3 regions of the Peribacillus sp. NPDC097675 genome follow, and region 2 is predicted to be linked to each of the others. Evidence: riboswitches for the same ligand, from Rfam matches in the RefSeq annotation. Region 2 holds a riboswitch; each other region holds the start of a gene.
What was found. Region 2 has a riboswitch for thiamine pyrophosphate ahead of ACQKL5_RS11500 (3-oxoacyl-ACP reductase). Riboswitches for the same ligand answer to the same signal wherever they lie in the genome.

Region 1: it holds a riboswitch for thiamine pyrophosphate, as region 2 does, so the genes downstream of both, thiT (energy-coupled thiamine transporter ThiT) here and ACQKL5_RS11500 (3-oxoacyl-ACP reductase) in region 2, are expected to answer to the same signal.
Region 3: it holds a riboswitch for thiamine pyrophosphate, as region 2 does, so the genes downstream of both, tenA (thiaminase II) here and ACQKL5_RS11500 (3-oxoacyl-ACP reductase) in region 2, are expected to answer to the same signal.

The regions. Positions count from the first base shown of each region.
Region 1 covers NZ_JBNNSK010000011.1:148,262-152,617, forward strand. The annotation lists gene ACQKL5_RS16850 (ATP-binding protein) at 1-980, opposite strand, end outside; gene ACQKL5_RS16855 (cation diffusion facilitator family transporter) at 1,188-2,075, opposite strand; TPP riboswitch at 2,325-2,427, shown strand; gene thiT (energy-coupled thiamine transporter ThiT) at 2,528-3,109, shown strand; gene ACQKL5_RS16865 (universal stress protein) at 3,156-3,680, opposite strand; gene ACQKL5_RS16870 (transglycosylase domain-containing protein) at 3,922-4,356, shown strand, end outside.
Region 2 covers NZ_JBNNSK010000007.1:37,172-41,527, forward strand. The annotation lists gene ACQKL5_RS11490 (DUF4352 domain-containing protein) at 1-400, opposite strand, end outside; gene ACQKL5_RS11495 (alkaline phosphatase) at 418-1,785, opposite strand; TPP riboswitch at 2,022-2,126, shown strand; gene ACQKL5_RS11500 (3-oxoacyl-ACP reductase) at 2,206-2,970, shown strand; gene ACQKL5_RS11505 (AbrB family transcriptional regulator) at 2,974-4,101, opposite strand; gene ACQKL5_RS11510 (class I SAM-dependent methyltransferase) at 4,167-4,356, opposite strand, start outside.
Region 3 covers NZ_JBNNSK010000003.1:209,479-213,834, forward strand. The annotation lists gene thiM (hydroxyethylthiazole kinase) at 1-413, opposite strand, end outside; gene thiD (bifunctional hydroxymethylpyrimidine kinase/phosphomethylpyrimidine kinase) at 410-1,216, opposite strand; gene thiW (energy coupling factor transporter S component ThiW) at 1,185-1,709, opposite strand; gene tenA (thiaminase II) at 1,719-2,408, opposite strand; TPP riboswitch at 2,515-2,605, opposite strand; TPP riboswitch at 2,674-2,779, opposite strand; SAM riboswitch class I at 2,942-3,045, shown strand; gene ACQKL5_RS06490 (Fur-regulated basic protein FbpA) at 3,213-3,401, shown strand; gene ACQKL5_RS06495 (aspartyl-phosphate phosphatase Spo0E family protein) at 3,649-3,828, shown strand; gene ACQKL5_RS06500 (N-acetyltransferase family protein) at 3,880-4,356, opposite strand, start outside.

The DNA.
Region 1 (4,356 bases), on a different contig from region 2:
GGTTCAAAGATGTTAGGAAGAACCTCATCAGGTATTTTTGGTCCGTTATTGGAAATATTCAAGGTTAGGAAACCGGATGATACCGATCCTGAAATGTCTATGGTTGGTTGCTGCAATTCGGCTACCACATCTAGCGCATTTAATATGATATTAAGCAATACTTGTCTGAATTCCTCTTTAGAACCGACGATTTCGACATCCTCATCGATCTTACAGGAGATGTAAGCGTTCGCTTCTAAAATGCTAGGATATAGGAATTCCATCACTTCATCTACTAAGGAAGCGATTGGAAATACTTCATTTTGTGAAGTTTCCGTTTCCTTCTTGGAAAGATTAAGAAACTGTGTAATCCGATAATTAAGTTGGTCTAATTCTTTTGAAATAATGTCCAAATATTTGATGTCAGGCTGTTCGGCTTGCAGCAGTTGAACGAAACCCATTATCGAAGTGAGGGGATTCCTAAATTCATGGACAAAGCTCGATGTCATTTGGCCTAAAAGTGTCAAGCGGTCTTTATGATTAGGATTGATAAGCTGATATTGCTTCGCAACCTGCTTCGTTTTTAAATCAGTGAAACTGGTTAGGGCAAAATAAATGACTTTATCGAAATATGAATTCACCTGATGGATAACGGCAGATATTTCTCCTTTAACGACCTCATACTTTAGAAATTGATCGATGATGATAGACCTTCCAATCGAGGTTATAGAAAAGAAAATATCCATATTTAAATGCTGTTTGACTCGGTTAGCAGAAATTTTTTCTCCTAAATCCTTTAATAACTCATCGAAGTTAGTATCTGTTTCTTTTAGTTGTTTCATCAGTGAATTTAAGATTTTTTCTATGTCTTCTTCAAAATAGTCTATATAACTATCCGGTAAATGTTTCAAGCGCTCTTTCCATTCGGTAAGGATAGTAGTTTTATGAGAAGATAGGAAGTGAAGAGTCATTTCTCGATTCAATACCATTTTGCCCTCCATCGTGTAGGAAAATGAATTTTTTTACTTTATTATGAATTAATTTGAATATAATTCCAAAACTTATATACGTTTTTAATAATACCAGATTAAAAGCTTTCTTTAAATACTCATTTAATGGGGGATATGTGCAGGAGTTTCGCGGTTATTATTAATTGTAGGTAAATAACGTAAAAATAAGGTTTTGTATATTAAAAAAGGTACCGCAAATTATTGACGGGTACCTTTTTTTTGAAATACATATGGTTCAATATGAACGATGACATGTTTAATGCCATGTTCCTTTAGAAGGTTTTCTTCCACCTTCACAGTGATATCGTGACTTTGGATGACGGTCAAAAGCGGATTGACATGAACGGTAGCTTCGACAAGGATTTCATTTCCATGCATTCGAGCTTTAATTTCACTCATGTCTTTCACACCATCCGTTAGCTCGATGGTTTGACCGATTTGTTGTAGATGTTGCTCATCGAACCCATCCGTCAAAGAGAGTGAAGCGGCATGGAAAATGTCCCAAGCGGTTTTACAAATCATCAAACCCACCACCAATGCCGCGACGGCATCTAACCATGAAATTCCGATTGTGCTCCCGATGATACCTATGAAAGCGCCGATACTAACCAAAGCATCCGAACGATTATCCTGTGCAACAGCATGAATGGAAGCACTTTTTGTCTTTTTGCTCAATGCTAAATTGTAGCGATAGATTCCGTACATGAAGATGGCGGAGAATAAAGCGACGTAAGCAGTAAACATATCGGGTACAACTGACGTATCCTGTGAGAAGAAAGATTCAATGGCACTGTATATGACCTGTAGGCCAACCGTGATCATAATGAAGGCAGCAACCAATGAAGCTACGGTTTCAGCTCTCAGATGACCGTATGAATGATTATCATCAGGTGGTCTTTTCGATATTTTTAAACCTACTAATACAGCAACAGAGGCAATGATATCGGTTGTGTTATTTAATCCATCTGCCCAAAGCCCCTTGGAGTCACCAAAATAACCAAATGTTAATTTGAGGGCTGACAAGAATATATATGCGGCAATACTGATATAGGCTCCCTTTTCAGCAGAAATTGAATGTTTATCCATGTCTTTTCCCCCTCGTGCAAAATAGCCTTAATAAAGATATCAAATCTAACCGTAGTGAGTCTATAGAAAAATTGTCGTCTTAATCCATCTAACTTGGTTTATGCCATGTGTATTGAAGGTATGTAAAGAAGTTGGTTATGTGAAAAAATATAACCAATAAAAGGGAAGGTGGAAAAGGATTCTTTGCATTTATTTACTTGTTATTTATAGAAACTAGTAGTATATTCTAACCGAGGATTAAAAATTAAATACTTCCACAAGGGGAGCCAAGTTGGCTGAGAGTGAACGTTTGAGTTCAGACCCTATGAACCTGTTAGTTAGTACTAGCGTAGGGATGTGGTTTTGGATAGCAATACTGGGCATCCATTACCGCCCTGGTGTTGCTTTTTTGTATGCAAAAAAAAGCAACACGGGAACTCATGGGCACTTTTGCACGTGGAGAAGGGTGAGAGATGATGAAGCATAAAACATTATTCATGACCGAGGTTGCCATTTTTTCTGCATTGGCATTACTGCTGGATTTAGTCTCCGGCTTCGTTTTTGCAAGGATTTGGCCGCAGGGGGGATCGATTTCCATTGCCATGGTGCCCATTTTTTTAATGGGCTATCGCTGGGGGATCAAGGGCGGAATGGCAACCGGTTTATTATTGGGACTTTTGCAGTTAGTCACTACGCCGGTCCAAATCATGACACCGCTTCAGGGATTCATAGATTACTTCCTTGCCTTTACCGTCGTAGGAATTTCTGGATTATTCATGAATGGATTCGTGAATAATTATAAAGAGGAAAACCGTTTGAAAGCGAAATTATTTGGAATAGGCGGCATGTTCGTGGGCAGTTTTCTGAGGTTTATCTGTCATTTTACATCAGGTATCGTTTTCTTTGGTAAATATGCGCCAGAAGGACAGCCAGTCGTTCTTTATTCATTAATCTACAATGGGACATATATGCTGATTAGTTTTATCTTATCTGCGGTCGTGATAATGGTGCTTTATTCGGCTGCTTCAAATGTTTTAATCAAAAAAGCCTATTAAGGTAAATGAGAAAAGGGCCGGCTCAAGGATGAGCCGGCCCTTATTGTCATTTTGCAATAAATACCGAGCAAGGTGCATGCTTGGCGATGGAGCTACTTGTGCTTCCAAGGAAAAATCGTTCCAAACCACTCTTGGAACTGTTACCGACAATAATTAGATCGGCATCGGTTCGCTTTGCGTACTCACATATACTATCGGGGGCATTACCTTCCAATATCTCAACTTCCCCTATAATGCCATATTCATTTAGCAGGCTTAGTAAGTTACTTTCGGCGATCCTTGCGTTATTTTCAAAAACGGAGGGAGTATCGTTAGCCCGCATTTGAAGCTGATGCTCCACTTCTGTAACGGGATGCGTTTGTGAGGGATCAACATAAAAGCCTGCAGCCGGAACGAATCCTGGAGCTGATGCACTTTCAATAATGCGGTTGTCCCCCTTTTCATTCAACACTTGAACAATGGTCATTACAGCATCAGGAAATGCTTTTTTTAATGTGGCTCCGTATTCTATTGCCCGATTACTATCTTCATTTCCATCATGCGCGATGACAATTCGTTTCAATTCCTTCATCTGATCATCTCTCCCCATATTATGTCATTACAGGTTATATACCCGTTTTTTCTGGTTTCATCCCTTTTTCAAAGGTATATTGATTATTAAATAGGGTATAGGGTATGAGAAAAGACTAGACTACATAGGATGCATGCACTTTTGTGGAAAAAGGATGAAAGAAAGAATGTTTGTAAGCTGAAACTTTGTCTTTTGACCCATTGCAAGAGTTATCTTTCATAAAAAGGGTAAAATATTTTTAATGAAGCATGTCGCATCTGGGAAAATGGGGGTTCAAATGAAAGGGTTATTGAAAATAGGTCTGATAATTTTATCAATCATTGTGGTAGTGGGAGTTGGTTTGTTCGTTTATTTTAAACAAACTGCGGATATAAGTGATCTTCAGGATCAACTTCAGCAGCCAACTAAGATTTATGATGAGGATGGGAATGTAGCGAGTACCATTACGGCTAATAAATCTGAAGGCGTCGCGATAGAGGAAATACCGGACCATGTCATCCAAGCGGTCGTCTCCATTGAGGATCACCGTTTTTATGAACATCATGGTATTGATTATCAAGCGATTACGCGGGCCATGGTGAAAAATATCAAGGCGAAAAGCGTAGTGGAAGGCGGAAGTACACTTACCCAGCAACTTGTAAAAATTACAATGCTTGAATCGGATCGTACCCTGAAA
Region 2 (4,356 bases):
TGGTGGAGTTTTCAATTTTCACATTCATTTTCACGATATCAAAGGCGTGTTCATGGGTATAACCATGAAAGAAATCAATCATGCTATAATCTGGTATCACATGCACGACCTTGATATCCTTGATTATTACCTGTATGGGGCCCAGCTTCACCGTCTCATTTACCTGCTTATACTCTTTTAAAGACATTTCACCTTTTGCATCGGAAACTTGTTGACCCACCTCTTTCAATTCACGATCATCCGGAAGTTGAGGATTTGGAACATACACTTCCTTCTTCACCAATGTTTTGGCACTTTCCTCTGTTTTTTCTGTCGCGATTGATTTTTCATCAAAGGCTGGCTGAGTGTTGAGTGCACAAAATGTGGTTAATAAAAAGGCACTTATGAGTAGTCTGTTCACGGAATCCCTCCCAGTATTTATTTTAATAAATCAAAGATGATGGTGGCTTGGTCGGTGTTGTCGACCTGTCCGGCAAAACGCTCCTTATATGGTCCGTATGCATAGACGGGTACATCTTCCCCCGTATGTCCCCCGGTTGTCCAAGCCGTATTGGACCTATTATCAAAAATGGCCTCAATCGCATTGTCGATGGTCGTAACGTTTTTACTCGTGACAGCATCTTTGACCGATTCTATTTCCTCTTTCGTTAGCTTGACTTCATGTTGATCTATATACTGTTGCAAGGTTTTTTCGACATCTGCTCCCTTTACGATGGCATCTGCCATAAAGTCAGGTGTCCGTTTGGCAGCTTTAATCGGCTCGCCGGACCAGTTATACACTCCCTTTGCCCCAATGGAGAATCCTCCCGTTGAATGGTCAGCCGTCGCCACGACTAAGGTATGCTTATCTTTTTTAGCAAAATCAATCGCTGCTTTGTAGGCCTTTTCGAAATCCTCCATTTCACTCATGGCTCCGACAATGTCATTATCATGGCCAGCCCAATCAATTTGGCTTCCTTCCACCATCAAGAAGAATCCGTCCTTATTCTTATTCAAGCGTTGAATCGCCGAGTCTGTCATATCTTCCAATGATGGTGTTTCGGAAGTGCGGTCAATCATTTTGGGTAGGCCCTCTTTAGCAAACAATCCTAAAACCTGTTTGTTTTTATCCTTTACCAGCTGTTTTTTATCCGTCACGTAACTATACCCATCTTTTTTGAATGCTTTTGTCAAATCGACATCGGGCCGTACGAAATTGGATTGACCTCCACCTAAAAGAACGTCGATTTTATGTTGGCCATTTATTAAATCCTTGTAATAATCGTCCGCAATGCCATTCATGTTCTTTCGGTTTTCGTCATGTGCACCAAATGATGCCGGAGTGGCATGAGTGATTTCTGATGTTGCAACAAGGCCAGTCGATTTCCCGCTTTCCTTTGCCGCCTCCAACACCGTTTTGACTTCTGTCTTATCATTGTCGACAGCAATGGCTGCATTATACGTTTTCACACCGGCTGACATCGCCGTTGCTGCTGAAGCAGAATCAGTGATGTTCTGTGTAGGATCTTCTGGGTATGTCATCTGCTGACCCACTAGATATTTATCAAATGCTGTCCTTTCAGCTACAGTCGTAGCAGGTCTATCTTTCAAATATCGGTAAGCGGAAGTATAAGAGACCCCCATTCCATCCCCTATCATGAAAATGACATTTCTAATTTCAGGCTCTTTCTTAGGCTTTCCTTTTGCCAAAACATCGTCATTTGTACCTCCCCACGCTACACTTCCAAAGGCTAATGCAGTAATGATAGCAACCGGCAAGATTCTTTTACTGAATGTACGTCTCATAAAAAACGCCCCCTACTCATTTATTGGAATATTCAATTTCAATATACATCCTGTTCATGTACCTACCATTAAGGAGATGTAAAAAATATAAGAGTATTTTGTAAATGAATCGTAAATGCACCATACTGTAACAGTTTTTAATATCCATACTATTCCTCTTAAGATGGATTATATGAGAAAGAATAGTAACCCTAGAGCACCTTTGTCGTTTATGCTATACTTCAAGGAATTCATATATATAGCACTAGGGGAGCCTTTTTTGGCTGAGAGGAGTGGCAACACTCTGACCCTTTGAACCTGATCTGGCTAGCACCAGCGGAGGGAAGTGGCATTGAACTGAAACTTTTCTCATTCAAGGTCACCCCTCTAATCGGGTGAGCTTTTTTTATGAAAAAAATGGGGTAAGGGAGAGGTTTATTTATGAAGATAAGTGATCAAATTGTATTGGTGACAGGAAGCAGCAGGGGCCTTGGTTCCGCCATCGCTCAAGGGTTTGGTCGGGAGGGTGCCCGGGTCGTGGTCAACTATTTTCAAAGTGGAGATAAAGCCCAGCAAGTGGTTGAAAAAATTGGGCAGAACAGGGCGATTGCAATTCGCGCTGATGTTAGAAACCAGTCGGAAGTCAAAGCTATGTTTCAAAGGGCGAAAATGCATTTTGGTCAACCCATCACAACGATTGTAAATAACGCTTTAGTGAACTTCAGCTTTGATGTAGATAACATTAAAACAGCCGAGACCATTTCATGGGAAGATTATCAATCCCATTTCGAGGGAAGCATAAAAGCATCATTACTTACCGTACAAGCCGGTCGAAAAGACATGATTGAAGGGAAATTCGGACGGATTATCAACATCGGGACCAATCTATTTCAAAATCCCGTCATCGCCTACCATGACTACAATACCAGTAAAGCCGCTCTTCTTGGATTCACACGAAACATGGCGAGTGAATTGGGTAAAGACGGAATCACCGTCAATATGGTTTCAGGGGGCCTGCTAATGAAAACCGACGCAAGTTCTGCAACTTCAGATGAGGTCTTCCACCTCATAGAAGAAAGTACACCACTAAAAAAAGTGACCACCCCAGAAGAGGCAGCCGATGCTGTATTATTCTTTGCCTCTCCGTGGAGCCGAGCCGTGACCGGTCAGAATCTAATTGTTGATGGCGGCCTGGTGATGGGGTAAACACTATGCAGATAAGTCGGGATGTCTATTTTTTTGATTTGCTTGATGGTGTAAGAATTTAAATAATGGCGGCAATGTCACATACACCATTAACACCCTGAGCACCTGAACAGCAACGACAAACATCGGATCGGATTCAAGTGCAACTGAAGTGGCGGTCATTTCCGCCACTCCCCCTGGTGCAAAAGCCAATGAGGTAGTCATAAAGGTCATTCCAGTCATTCTCGAATCGATATACGCACAAAGTATCATCATGAATATAAAAGCAACGGTACTTAAGGAAGACACCACCAGAATTTTTTTCATACCTACGAACATGGCCCTATTGAACTTCGATCCCACGCTTGCACCAATCATGATTTGTGAAACAATCATGAAGCTATCTGGCCACCAGGCATTCAAATCCTTCCCAGCAAGGAGGGAGCCGGATGCTTGGAAAAAGGCAACCGTCAACATACTCCCTACGAGCCAGGGCGCAGGCAACTTGAGGATTTTTCCGACATGGAAACCTCCCCAGGCTGCGAGAGCCAACATGAGCGTCCATCCACTTTGAATATAATGAAAACCTTCCATCCCACCAAAAAAACTAGGGGGAGTTGAGGCTAGTGGATTGGCTCCAAGTACAAAGAAAGGCACAATCATGACAACCAAGAAAATCCGGATAGTTTGTATGATTGTCACAACTCCAGTATTCGCACCCGCTTCCTGAGCCATTCCCGGCATGGCTGAAAGGCCTCCTGGTGCCGTTGAAAAAAAACTAGTCAGCATGTCCATATTACATAACTTGTACAAAAGAAAACCGGATCCTAAAGAAAACAACAAAGATAAAGCCAAGACGATGATGATCGTGATGCTATTTTCCATGAATATTTTCAACACAGAAAGGTTGAGTTGCAAGCCCAATTCAATGCCAAGCAGACATTGTCCTGTCCTTAACCAAATTTGCATGCTAGTGGATTTACTATCAGGTAGCTTCAAGAAAGCAGGCTTCCAAAAAGAAAGCAGGGCAGACATCATCAGGGATCCAATCATCCATCCGATGGATAACCCCGTTGAAGCCAAAAGTGCCCCTCCTAGTCCGCATAGTATCACTAGCCAAATACCTTTTATCGTATCTACTAATCGCTCCATCAAATGACCTTCCCACTGTTTTTTTTTGTCTATTCGTGCAAAGCTTAAGAATACGAAATACCTCTTCACTCTTTTCTTGCCACTAATAACATTGCCTGCCCTTGAAAAGACAGTACTTGGTTTTCAACAACCTCGATTGAATGAAAATCGCTGGTTCCCTTTTCGGCCGCAATCATATAGGCCATCAATTCATTTTGCTCCTTTTGGGGAAGCTGCATCATTTCACACCAATTTTTAAAATCAAACTTTTTTTTG
Region 3 (4,356 bases), on a different contig from region 2:
CCACGTGTTACGATATCGCCTCCCATTAGCCGATGGATCTCACTCGCATTACCTCGAATGACTTGAACAGTCACTTTACCGAGCAGTTCCATCGCTTTCTCTGTTCGATAAGGGGTCGAACCGACGCCTACAGGATCCATAATGACTGGTATATGAAGGTCGTTCGCTGTTTTGCCGGCAATCTCCATCGCTTCCAAGGACCTATCATCAATCGTTCCGAAATTTAGAACAAGTGCTTGTGCCAGCTTCACCATGTCGCCCACTTCTTTTGGGCTGGAAGTCATGATGGGAGAACCGCCAATTGCTAAGGTTGCATTGGCACAATCATTGACCGTGACAAAGTTGGTGAGCTGGTGGACGAGCGGTTTTTTCTTTCTAACTTGATCGAATAGACCTGAAATGGATGTTGTCATGTTAAATCACTCCAGTTCTCTTTGTGAAATTGATAGAAATGGTGAACAGGTCCGTGGCCCTTACCAAGTTCAAAGCTATTTCGTATAGCTTCCGAAATATAGACTTTCGCTTGTTCGATGGACATTCCTAAAGGAAGTCCTTTTGCAAGGTTGGATGTTATGGCAGAGGAAAGGGTGCAGCCAGTTCCATGTGTGTTTTTGGTATGTATGCGTTCGCCCTTGAACCAAGTGAATTCCTGCCCATCATATAAGAGGTCGTTGGGATTTCCTGCTGCATGCCCTCCTTTCAGTAATACCGCTTGCGGTCCCAGTTCAAGAATAGCGGTACATGCCTTATAAAAGTCTTGTTTCGTCCGGATTGAAAACCCGGTAAGGACTTCGGCTTCAGGTATATTGGGTGTAACAAGTGTAGCAAGTGGAAGTAAGTCGGTTCTCAACGATGAAATGGCCCCTTCATCCAGCAGATGGTGCCCGCTTTTGGATATCATGACAGGATCAAGGACGACGGTGGCAGTCTTGAATAACTTAAGTGAATTTGCAACGGTTTCGACGGTCTCCTTAGATCCAAGCATTCCTATTTTTACTGCATCGACATGAATGTCTTCAAAAATGGCCGCAATTTGATCGGTAATCATGGCTGAATCGATAGGTTGGACTGAGCGAACTTCCATGGTGTTTTGCGCCGTGACAGCTGTGATAACAGACATGCCATAAACCCCATGTGCCGAAAAAGTCTTTAAATCAGCTTGAATTCCGGCTCCACCCCCTGAGTCAGATCCCGCGATTGTTAGTGCTGTTTTCATATAATAACCTCCTCATATAATGATTTTTCAAGAGACCTTTCAATAAAAGAAGGGCTAAAAGTGACCCCATTAATGAACTAAGAAGAAAAGCTGGTACAAAACCAAAAAGCGCCGCCTTTTTTCCCAATAATAAGACAGCTATTGGATAACAGGCCAAAGAACCAAGAATGCCGGTCCCCAATATTTCACCTAAGCAGGCGAACCCCATCTTTTTTGTTTTCTGGTAAAGCACCGCGGCCAGGAGGGCACCAATCATGCTTCCCGGAAACGCAAAAATGGAACCAGTACCTGTCATGTTTCTGATAAGGGAAACCAAAAAGGCTTGTGTCACAGCAAAAAACGGTCCCAATATAACGGCTGTGATGACATTAACTACATGCTGAATAGGAAAGATCTTTGCATATCCAACCGGGACAAAAACGAACGAACTAGTTAAGGTAGTGATTGCCGTGAACATGCCAGTCAGCGTCATTTTCCGTAATAATTTGCTCATACTTAACATTCAAAGCGGCCAATCATGTTCGTTGTGAACCATATCCCAAAATAAATATTCATATCGGGAGGTCATTAAAAAGTGTTTCTCTAATTTATTTTGTTCTTTTTCAGGTAAACCTTCAGTCAGCTCATCTAAAAGCTTAGCTAACCATATATGGGATTCGGCGAATTCAGGAGATGAATACGATTCAATCCACTGGGCATAACGATTTGTCGGTAACGCTTTTCCGTTTTGTTCTTTTAATAGCAGACCAATCTCATAATAATCCCAAGCACATGGAAGCAAACAGGCGACAATGTCAGCCAGTGTCCCGTGATGTGCGGCATTTAGCATATAGCCTGTATAGGCAAGGGTAATGGGCGTGGGTTCGGTTTTTTCTAATTCTTCCGAGCTGATTCCGAACTCTTTGCAGTAGTTCCGATGCAAATTCATTTCTACATGGAGAGTCTCATTTAAAATACCTGCAAACTTGGCCATGGTTTCCATATCGTTAGCCTTGATAGCACCTAAAGCGAAAAGTTTGGAATACTCGATAAGATAGATATAATCCTGCTTCAAGTAATAGGCAAATTTACTTTCTGAAAGCGTTCCATCTCCAATTGCCTGAACAAAGGGATGTGTATGATTCCTTTTCCAGATTTCTTTTGCACGATTGTGAAGTCTCTCGCTGAAAGATTCTAATTGGGTATTCGTCATGGTTTTTTCCTCCTTGATTTCATTCACATACTTAGGAAGGCTTAGTGCTTATAAATGAAGAACAGCCGCTTTCAATTAGAAAGCGGCTGTTCTAGGAATGGACGGATCCCTTTACAACCTGCTTTCCTCCGCTGGTATGACCCAGATCAGGTACAAAGGGTTTGATTCTCAGCCTAATGGCTCCCCTAGCAGTCTGCTATTAAATTACATAAAAAACCCGTTCCTGAAAACGGAACGGGGTAGATGGATAAAGTCAAACGTACGAAGACGATATCATCCACTTTCCTCCGCCGGTATGAGCCGGGTCAGGTTCAAAGGGTCCGGAACAACATTCCATCTCAGTCTTTATAAAGACTCCCCTAGTGGTAATTCGTATGTGATTAGTGTCATCATAACAGATAAAAAGGAAAATGCAACCGAAAAGCCCGTTTTCTAAAAGAGTTTAATAGGTGAAAAGTATAAAAAATATTGAATGCAATTGACTTTTGGTTGTTATTGATATAAAATCATGTCGAAATCATTTATATATCATATTCTTATCCAGAGAGGTGGAGGGACTTGGCCCTAAGAAACCTCGGCAACAGGCCCATCGTGGTACTGTGCTTCTTCCAACAAGCGTATGCTTGGGAGATAAGAAGAGACGAACGGACCTCTGTCAACCTCTTCTTGGATTAGAAGGGGTTTTTATTTTTGTTAAATGATGTTTAAGGAAACTGCAAAAAAGGTATATATATTTTGGCTTAAGCGAAGCCTATAAGATTAAGCTTATTCAGAAGTATGAACCTAAGGAAAGGAGCCATTTATATGGCAGAGTTTTTCGAGAAAAAAGAACAGAGGAGAGCATTATTGATAGAAGAACTACTATCTAATGGTGTATATAAAACCTCTGATGAAAAGCATTTATATGATGCTCCATTAAAAGCTCTTGAGGATGAATATAGAATTATTATAGATAGAACAGGTAATGAGTCACCTCCAGAATGTATGACATAGCTAATATGTTACTATCATTAAATTAATAGCTAAAAGAAAAGAAGAAGCATTTGCTGCATGATAGAGCAAGTGCTTCTTCTTTTTATAAACTGACATAATTAGTACATAAATTGGTATGTGTATGGGTAAATTTTCACACATATACCTTGAAAAAACATATTTAAATCATAGAATATGATTGATTTTAACTAGTATTTTGATTATGATGAAAAGTGTAAAATACTTGAAAAAATGGGAAGTGATAATATTGCAGTATTCTCATATAACAGTGGATAAAATAGAAGAAAAGCGAAAAGAAATGATCAAGTTAGCAACGAATTATGGTTTTACAAGCAGACTTGCCGTTCAAGCAAGCCAAGAGTTGGATTCGTTGCTAAACGCTGTGACATCTGTAAAATACTTAGATCATGCACTTCCAAAAAATTAAATTGAATAAAGTTCTTCTAAAAACAAATCTAGTCCATTGCCTCTAAATGAGTCATGTAGTGACACGTTTACCAAGGATGACCAAATCGCGTTCCACTCCATCGAGTTCTGCCACTTTTGGTAAATGGGCCCACTTTTCAAAACCGAATTTAGAAAAAAGGTTAATGCTTGGTTTATTGTGAGCGAAAATGAATCCAAGAAGTGTCTTTACTCCTACATTTGGACTCACCTCTATAGCTTTTTGAATCGAAGTCTGTCCGATTCCCTTTCCACGAAAATCATCATCAAGATAAATGCTGATTTCAGCCGTAGAATCATATGCAGGTCTACCATAGAAAGATTGAAAGCTCATCCATCCAGCTGTTTTCCCTTCATAAGTAATTATATACAATGGACGTTTATGGATAGAATGTTCATCAAACCATTTCAAACGTGATTCTACTGTAATTGGTTCTGTATCTGCCGTAACCATCCTCGAAGCGATTGTGGAATTGTAAATATCCACGATTTTAGGCAAATCCTCTATTAC